One region of the Paraburkholderia caffeinilytica genome, then DNA from elsewhere that is predicted to be linked to it. Evidence: predicted binding sites of a transcription regulator. Region 1 holds the regulator's gene; the other holds the start of a gene.
The links. Region 1 encodes HrcA, which represses chaperone genes, less so after heat shock. Its sites were predicted from a motif close to TTAGCACTCNNNNNNNNNGAGTGCTAA; they were not measured.
Positions count from the first base shown of each region.

Region 2: groES (co-chaperone GroES) is a predicted target of HrcA. The motif match lies at 2,488-2,514, and genes of this name have one in related genera.

Region 1 covers NZ_CP031467.1:2,708,630-2,712,729, forward strand. The annotation lists gene DSC91_RS28415 (NAD kinase) at 47-949, opposite strand; gene hrcA (heat-inducible transcriptional repressor HrcA) at 1,304-2,323, shown strand; gene hemH (ferrochelatase) at 2,508-3,578, shown strand; gene DSC91_RS28430 (RNA-binding S4 domain-containing protein) at 3,587-3,994, shown strand; gene DSC91_RS37935 (hypothetical protein) at 3,966-4,100, opposite strand, start outside.
Region 2 covers NZ_CP031467.1:2,841,152-2,845,251, reverse strand. The annotation lists gene cysC (adenylyl-sulfate kinase) at 1-300, shown strand, start outside; gene groL (chaperonin GroEL) at 431-2,071, opposite strand; gene groES (co-chaperone GroES) at 2,125-2,415, opposite strand; gene DSC91_RS28995 (CppA family protein) at 3,094-3,375, shown strand; gene DSC91_RS28990 (DUF2471 domain-containing protein) at 3,414-3,818, shown strand.

The sequences.
Region 1 (4,100 bases):
GGCCGCGGCGGCGTTCGTGTTCTGGCGGTCCGGCATTCGGGGCCGCTCAGGGCTTGATATCTTCTTCGTGCGACGGGTATTCGTTCCAGTGCAGCTTCTTGCGCAGCGTCGCGAAATGGCTGTAGCCGACCGGGTGCAGCATCGGCACCGTATGACGCGAGCGGCGCACTTCGATCGTGTCGCCCAATTCCAGCGAAGTGAACGACTGCATGTCGAAATTGACGTTCACTTCGCGGCCCGAGACGATCTGAATGCTCACCTTCGAGTCGTCCGGCAGCACGATTGGCCGGTTCGACAGGGCGTGCGGCGCGATCGGCACCAGCACGATGCCTTGCAATTGCGGATGCAGGATCGGCCCTTGCGAAGACAGCGCGTAAGCGGTCGAGCCCGTGGGCGTGGCGACGATCAGGCCGTCGGAGCGCTGGTTGTACATGAAGCGCCCGTCCACCGAGACATGCAGTTCCGCCATCCCGGAGAAACCGCTACGGTTGACCACCACGTCGTTGAAGGCCAGTGCGTGATAGATCGGCGCGCCGTTGCGCATGATGCGCGCTTCGAGCAGCATGCGCTCTTCGCGCTCGAAGTTGCCCGAGAGCATTTGCGGCACGATCTCGCGCATGTCGGAGATCGGAATGTCGGTAATGAAGCCGAGCCGCCCGTGGTTGATGCCGATCAGCGGCGTGCGGTAGGGCGCAAGCTGGCGGCCGATGCCCAGCATCGTGCCGTCGCCGCCCAGCACGACGGCAACGTCGGCGCGCGCGCCGATCTCGGCGGGACGCAGCGCCGGATAGTCGGTGACGCCGATTTCGGCGGCGGTGTCGGCTTCGAATACAACCTCGAAGCCGCGTCTCGCGATGCACGAGGCGAGCTCGGTCAGCGGCTCGCCGATGCCCGGCGTATTGTTGCGCCCGACGAGCGCGACGGTCTTGAACTGGCTGGTCACTTGCATGCCGGCATTACACCATAGGTAGGGCCTGAAAAGAACCGCAGACAGACCCGGTAGCGAGCCGGCGCAAGCGGGCTGCCAGCGCATTGGGCGATTATCGTTAGAATGGTGAAACCTTGATGACATGCACGCCGGTTGTAGTGCGGCGGCGTGCCGCCGGCGGACGCACCGAAGTGGCGGCCGGCGAGGCGCGGAGCCCGAGTCCGGGCGGCGCGCTGGCAAGGACGCTGGACACGGCGCCAGTCAAGGCGCTGCACGGAACACCAGGCGCCGCCCCGCCAACCGGCGGCGCGATAGTCAGGGGTTGGCGCCGTTAGCGCTCGCTGTAGCCGCGTCATTGAGCTAAAATTTTCCGTCATGCTAGATCCTCGCGCACAAACCCTCCTCAAAACGCTGATCGAGCGCTACATCGCCGAAGGTCAGCCGGTCGGCTCGCGCACGTTGTCACGCTATTCCGGCCTCGAACTGAGCCCGGCGACGATCCGCAACGTGATGTCCGATCTCGAGGATCTGGGGCTTGTGATCAGTCCGCATACTTCCGCGGGCCGCATTCCGACACCGCGTGGCTACCGGCTGTTCGTCGATACCATGCTGACGGTGGAATCCGCCGCGGACGAAGAAGCGGTGATGCGTATCGTCAAGACTACGCTGCAGGCGGGTGAGCCGCAGAAAGTCGTCGCCGCGGCGGCCGGCGTGCTGTCCAATCTGTCGCAGTTTGCCGGTGTGGTGCTTACCCCGCGCCGCAGCCACGTGTTCAAGCAGATCGAATTCATGCGCCTGTCGGACAAGCGCATCCTGCTGATCATCGTGACGCCCGAGGGGGACGTGCAGAACCGCATCATGGCAACTCAGCGCGATTTTTCGCCGGCGCAGCTGGTGGAGGCCTCCAACTACATCAACGCGCACTTCGCGGGCCTCTCGTTCGACGACGTGCGCCGCCGCCTGCGCGAAGAAATCGACGAATTGCGCGGCGACATGACCACGCTGATGCACGCCGCGGTCACGGCCAGCACGGATGAGTCCGACACCGGCGAGACCGTGCTGATTTCCGGCGAGCGCAACCTGCTCGAAGTCGCCGACCTGTCGTCGGACATGGCGCGCTTGCGCAAGCTGTTCGATGTGTTCGACCAAAAGACCAGTCTCCTTCAGTTGCTCGACGTGTCGAGTCACGCCGCCGGCGTGCAGATTTTCATTGGCGGCGAGTCGAATCTCGTGCCAATCGAGGAAATGAGCGTCGTCACCGCGCCTTATGAGGTGAACGGCAAGATCGTCGGCACGCTCGGCGTGATCGGGCCGACCCGCATGGCCTACAACCGCGTGATTCCGATTGTCGACATCACCGCGCGGCTGCTTTCCCTGACGCTGAGTCAACAGTAACCGGCAGCAAGCCGCGGTTACTGCCGGCTGCGGCACTTCATGTCGCAAATGATGCGCGACGGCGCGCCGCTTGCCAATTGGCCGAATGGCCAGGGGCCCCTGGCGGACCTTGCAATGGACCGCGCCGCTATAATGAATTCCACCTGAACCGACTCTCCGCCCAAAGCGGTTACCTCTGCTGCCTATGCGCTTCGACCTCGAGCGGCCATCGCAGAACGCCACGTCACACCGTGTCGCCGTGTTGCTGATCAATCTCGGCACGCCCGACGCGCCGACGCCGCGTGCGGTCCGTCGCTATCTTGCGCAGTTCCTGTCCGATCCTCGCGTGGTCGAAATTCCGGCGCTGCTCTGGCAGGTGATCCTGCGGTTGTTGATTTTGCCGTTCCGGAGCCCCGCGTCGGCGAAGAAGTACGCGGCTGTGTGGATGCCGGAAGGCTCGCCGCTGCGTGTCTTCACGGAGAAGCAGGTGGAGGGTTTGCGTCATCTGTTGCAATTGAACGACTACACGGTGTTGGTCGACTACGCCATGCGCTACGGCACGCCCGGTATTCCGGCCATGCTGAACCAGCTCAAACTGGCGGGCGCCGAGCGTGTGCTGCTGATGCCCATGTATCCGCAATATTCGTCGTCGACCACGGCCACGGCTTTCGACGAAGCCTTTTCGGCCCTCAAGCGCATGCGCAATCAACCGGAAATCCGCACGGTGCGCCAGTATGCCGATCATCCTGCGTATATCGCCGCGCTCGCCGCACAGGTGCATCACTACTGGCATCAGCATGGCCGGCCGGACTTCGCGGCGGGTGACAAGCTGGTGCTGAGTTTTCACGGCGTACCCAAGCGCACGATGGATCTTGGCGATCCGTATCACGAGCAATGCCAGCAAACCGGCGCGTTGTTGATGCAGGCGCTGGGACTGACGCAGGTGGAATGCCGCATCACCTTTCAGTCGCGCTTCGGCAAGGCCGAGTGGCTGCAACCGTACACCGCACCCACATTGAAGGAATTGGGCTCGGCAGGCGTGCGGCGTGCCGACGTGTTCTGCCCGGGCTTTACCGCCGATTGCCTTGAAACGATTGAAGAGATCGGCATGGAAGTGCGCGACGAGTTCCTCCATGCGGGTGGCCAGGAATTTCACCGGATTCCCTGCGTGAACGCCTCGCAGCCGTGGGTCGCCGCGCTTGGCGAAATCGTCGCGCAGAATCTGCAGGGCTGGCCCGTGCAAGCGGTGCCGGTGCCGCATACGAGCGGGGCGTAAGCAGGCTCATGAATTACAGGATCTCGACCGAACCGGGCGCGAAGCTGCGCATCGACAAATGGCTTTGGGCGGCGCGCTTCTTCAAAACCCGTTCGCTGGCGGCGGATGCCGTCGACAAAGGGCATGTGCGCATCGGCGGCGCGAATGTCAAACCGGCCAAGGATGTGCGCGTCGGCGACCTGGTCGAGATCGAGATCGAGCGGATTGTCTGGCAAGTGGAAGTGCTGGGCGTGTGCGACGTGCGCGGCCCAGCCAGCGTCGCGCAGACGCTTTACGCGGAAACCGAGGAGAGCAAGGTGAAGCGGCAGGTCGAGCAGGAGCGGCGCAAGACGTACCGCGAGCCGGCTGCCGCTTTGCACGGCAGACCGACCAAGCGCGACCGGCGCACTATCGACAAACTTTCAGGTGGGGATTGAACAATTGTTCCATCGTCGCGTGCACACCGCCGTATTCGGTGGTGTGATCGTTGACGGCCCCGGACATGCAGATGGTCGTGGTGCCCGCGATCAGTACCAATGCGAC
Region 2 (4,100 bases), 130 kb from region 1:
ATGCGTGAAGACAGAGCGATGGCGCGCGATATTATCGGCGCCGGCCAGTTCATCGAGACTTACCTCTCCGCCTCTGTCGACACCTGCGCCGACCGTGATCCGAAAGGTCTCTATGCCAAGGCCAGGGCCGGAGAAATCGCTTCATTCACCGGCGTATCGGCAGCCTATGAGGCCCCGTCCGATCCTGAGCTGAGAATAGACACCGCAACGCAAACGCCGGCCGAAAGCGTGGCGCATATATTCGCCTACTTGCGCGACAACTGTCTGGCGAATCCCGCTTGCGTGGAAGCTTCGTCATAGCGAACCGCCTGAGCGCCGGCCGCAAAACAAAAAACCCGCATTTCTGCGGGTTTTTCGTTTCGAGAAGCACGCCTCGCGACGCACTTCCCCATGTGTTTCCAACTGGGCCTCAGCCGAGGCCCAATCGAAATTACATGTCCATGCCCATGCCGCCCATGCCGCCGGGCATACCGCCAGCCATGGGCGCATCTTCCTTCGGCAGTTCGCAAACAGCTGCGTCGGTGGTCAACAGCAGGCCTGCGACCGAAGCTGCGTTTTGCAGCGCCGTGCGCGTCACCTTCGTCGGATCCACGACACCTGCGTCAACCAGGTCGACGTACTCGCCGGTTGCAGCGTTGTAGCCGTAGTTGCCCGTGCCAGCTGCAACAGCTGCCACCACGACGCTGGCTTCTTCGCCACCGTTCGTGACGATCTGACGCAGCGGCTCTTCCATTGCGCGCAGAACGATCTTGATACCTGCGTCCTGATCGGCGTTAGCGCCCTTCAGGCCGGCGATCGCCGTGCGTGCACGGATCAGAGCGACGCCGCCGCCAGCAACGATGCCTTCTTCCACAGCTGCGCGCGTTGCGTGCAGTGCGTCTTCGACACGTGCCTTCTTTTCCTTCATTTCGACTTCGGTCGCAGCGCCGACCTTGATCACTGCAACACCGCCAGCCAGCTTGGCGACGCGTTCTTGCAGCTTTTCACGGTCGTAGTCCGACGTTGCTTCTTCGATTTGCGTGCGCACTTGCTTCACACGTGCTTCGATGGTTGCAGCTTCGCCAGCGCCGTCGATGATCGTCGTGTTTTCCTTGCCCACTTCGATACGCTTCGCCTGACCCAGTTCAGCCAGCGTTGCCTTTTCGAGCGTCAGGCCGGTTTCTTCAGCGATGACTTGACCGCCGGTCAGGATCGCGATGTCTTCCAGCATGGCCTTACGACGATCGCCGAAGCCCGGAGCCTTGACAGCCACCGTCTTCAGGATGCCGCGGATGTTGTTCACAACCAGCGTTGCCAGTGCTTCACCTTCGACGTCTTCTGCGATGATCAGCAGCGGACGGCCAGCCTTCGCGACTTGTTCCAGGACCGGGAGGAGGTCACGAATGTTCGAGACCTTCTTGTCGTGCAGCAGCACGAACGGGTTGTCCAGAACAGCAACTTGCTTGTCCGGGTTGTTGATGAAGTACGGCGACAGGTAGCCGCGGTCGAATTGCATACCTTCGACAACGTCCAGCTCGTCTTGCAGCGACTTGCCGTCTTCAACGGTGATGACGCCTTCCTTGCCGACCTTGTCCATTGCTTCAGCGATACGGTCGCCGATCGACGAGTCGCTGTTTGCCGAAATCGCGCCAACCTGAGCGATTTCCTTGTTGGTCGTGCACGGCTTGCTGATCTTGCGCAGTTCTTCGATCGCGGCTGCAACAGCCTTGTCGATACCGCGCTTCAGGTCCATCGGGTTCATGCCCGATGCAACGTACTTCATGCCTTCGCGGACGATCGACTGAGCCAGAACCGTTGCGGTCGTGGTGCCGTCACCTGCGTTGTCGCTGGTCTTGGAAGCCACTTCCTTGACCATTTGTGCGCCCATGTTCTGGAGCTTGTCTTTCAGTTCGATCTCTTTTGCGACCGACACACCGTCCTTGGTGACCGTCGGGCCGCCGAAGCTGCGTTCCAGGACAACATTGCGGCCCTTCGGACCCAGCGTGACCTTCACAGCGTTCGCGAGAATGTTCACGCCTTCGACCATCTTGGCACGGGCGGAATCACCGAATACGACGTCTTTAGCTGCCATCTTCTAACTCCTTGAATTCTTTGGATATGACCGGGAAAGTAGCGGCTTTGCGCTTACTTCTGCACCACGGCCATGATGTCTTCTTCGCGCATCACGAGCAGTTCGTTGCCATCGACCTTGACGGTCTGGCCTGCGTACTTGCCGAACAGGACGCGGTCGCCAACCTTCACGTCGAGCGCGATTGCTGCGCCCTTGTCGTCACGCTTGCCCGGGCCGACTGCGAGGATTTCGCCTTGATCCGGCTTTTCCGCTGCGGCTTCGGGGATCACGATGCCCGACGCAGTCTTGGTTTCTTGATCCAGACGTTTGACGATCACGCGATCATGCAAAGGACGAAGGTTCATACATACTCCTCTCTTGATTGAGACTGAAGAACGCTGAGAAAACCCGGCTGGCTGAGCCAGCCGGCGATGTTGTTAGCACTCTCGTGCAGCGAGTGCTAATTATATGGACGGGTGGTGACAAATTCAAGAAGGGATCTTGCTCGGGCGTTGTCGGGATTTACTTACCGTTGAACTTCGTTCACTTGAGCCTGAACCTCGCACTGCAGCAAAATCCTGACGGGCTCGAATAATTCCCTTTCAAAACAGGGTTCTACCCGCATGGTCTTGCCACCGTCAAACTGGACATCGATCACTCGCGAACGGGCCGATCGACGACCGGATCGCTCGCATTTTCCCGGCGACCGTTCGCCTGGGGAAATCCCTTAACCCACTGGCAGCCAGGAATGCTTCGTCCAACCTGGACACGATGGCCGTAGGGTTGAGAGAAGAGACAGAAGCGCTGTCACCATGCTGGCAAAGCCAACGAGGACAACAACAGAACCTTGAGGGCCGTCCTCACTACGGCCTCGATAGATGGTGATCGAGGCGTTCGATCGGGGTTAATCGAGCGCCGACGATTCATCATACTATCCGACCCGAGCGCGTCTTCCCGCCAAATCCGGCGTCCTGCGAATTGACTTGCATCCCGATCAAATACTGTATAAATTTACAGTACTGTTTTTATATACAGGATCGGTCATGAACCAGCTCATCCGCATCTTGAACGACGGTGATCGCGAAACGCTTGCGTGGTTGCGCAAGCATGTCGGAGACGTGCGCGTGGCGGCTGCTGCGCGACATCTGGGAGGCAACGGCAAACCCTACCTGTCAGCGGTGTGCCGCTATCTCGGCGTACGTCCGCCAACGCCTCGTCAACCTATCCGGCCTGTTGAAGATTGCACGGTCGGCGATAACTATCTTGCCCAGATCCGCCAGTTGTTGGCACAGCGAAACCAGGCAGCGTTGAAGCATCAACTCTGATGCTACGAGTTGCCGTGAGTCCTCAGGAAGATAACAGCATGATTAACGACTCTGCTCTTGATAGGGATGTCCACGACATCGATCCTGTCGCCCTCGAACGCGCACTCCGCAGCGCGTCGCTCGACCTCCAGCAGACCATTGCCACGGTCGCAGGTCGTTACCTCGACAATGGCCGTCGCCGTTACTCAAGCGGCGCGCAATTGCCGACCTGGCGCACGCTGCTGACAATCGACGAACAGGTCTTCGAGAATCGGGGCTTCCGGGCAAGGCACGACGAGACCGTACGCTCAACGTTTGTCCGGTTCGAGGACAGTCGTTTGTCCGGGATGGATCTCGACGAACCCGTCGACTGGCGACGTGACGACGACAATCTGCCAGCCGTGTACCTGCTCGTGCGCGCGCTGGTACAGGCCGACGCCACCAATGCATCCACTCAGGACTAGTGCGCCGATTCAACGCTGAACGCCCGATCTGTGCCCGGTCGTCATCGAAACAATAACGCTTCAGGATCGCCAATCGAGAGTTCGGTCGAGTAATGAAATGTGTGGGAAATGCGTGACCGTTCTGGAGACGGTGGATGATAGAGCCCTTCGCAAGGCAAGCTGCGATTTGGGCATATTTTCCCCAAACGCTCCCGAGCACTTCCCTGTACTTCATGGAGAGGTTGCACTAGCAAGAGCGTGACAACGGGGTGATAACAGCAAAAAAGCCCGCATCAATGCGGG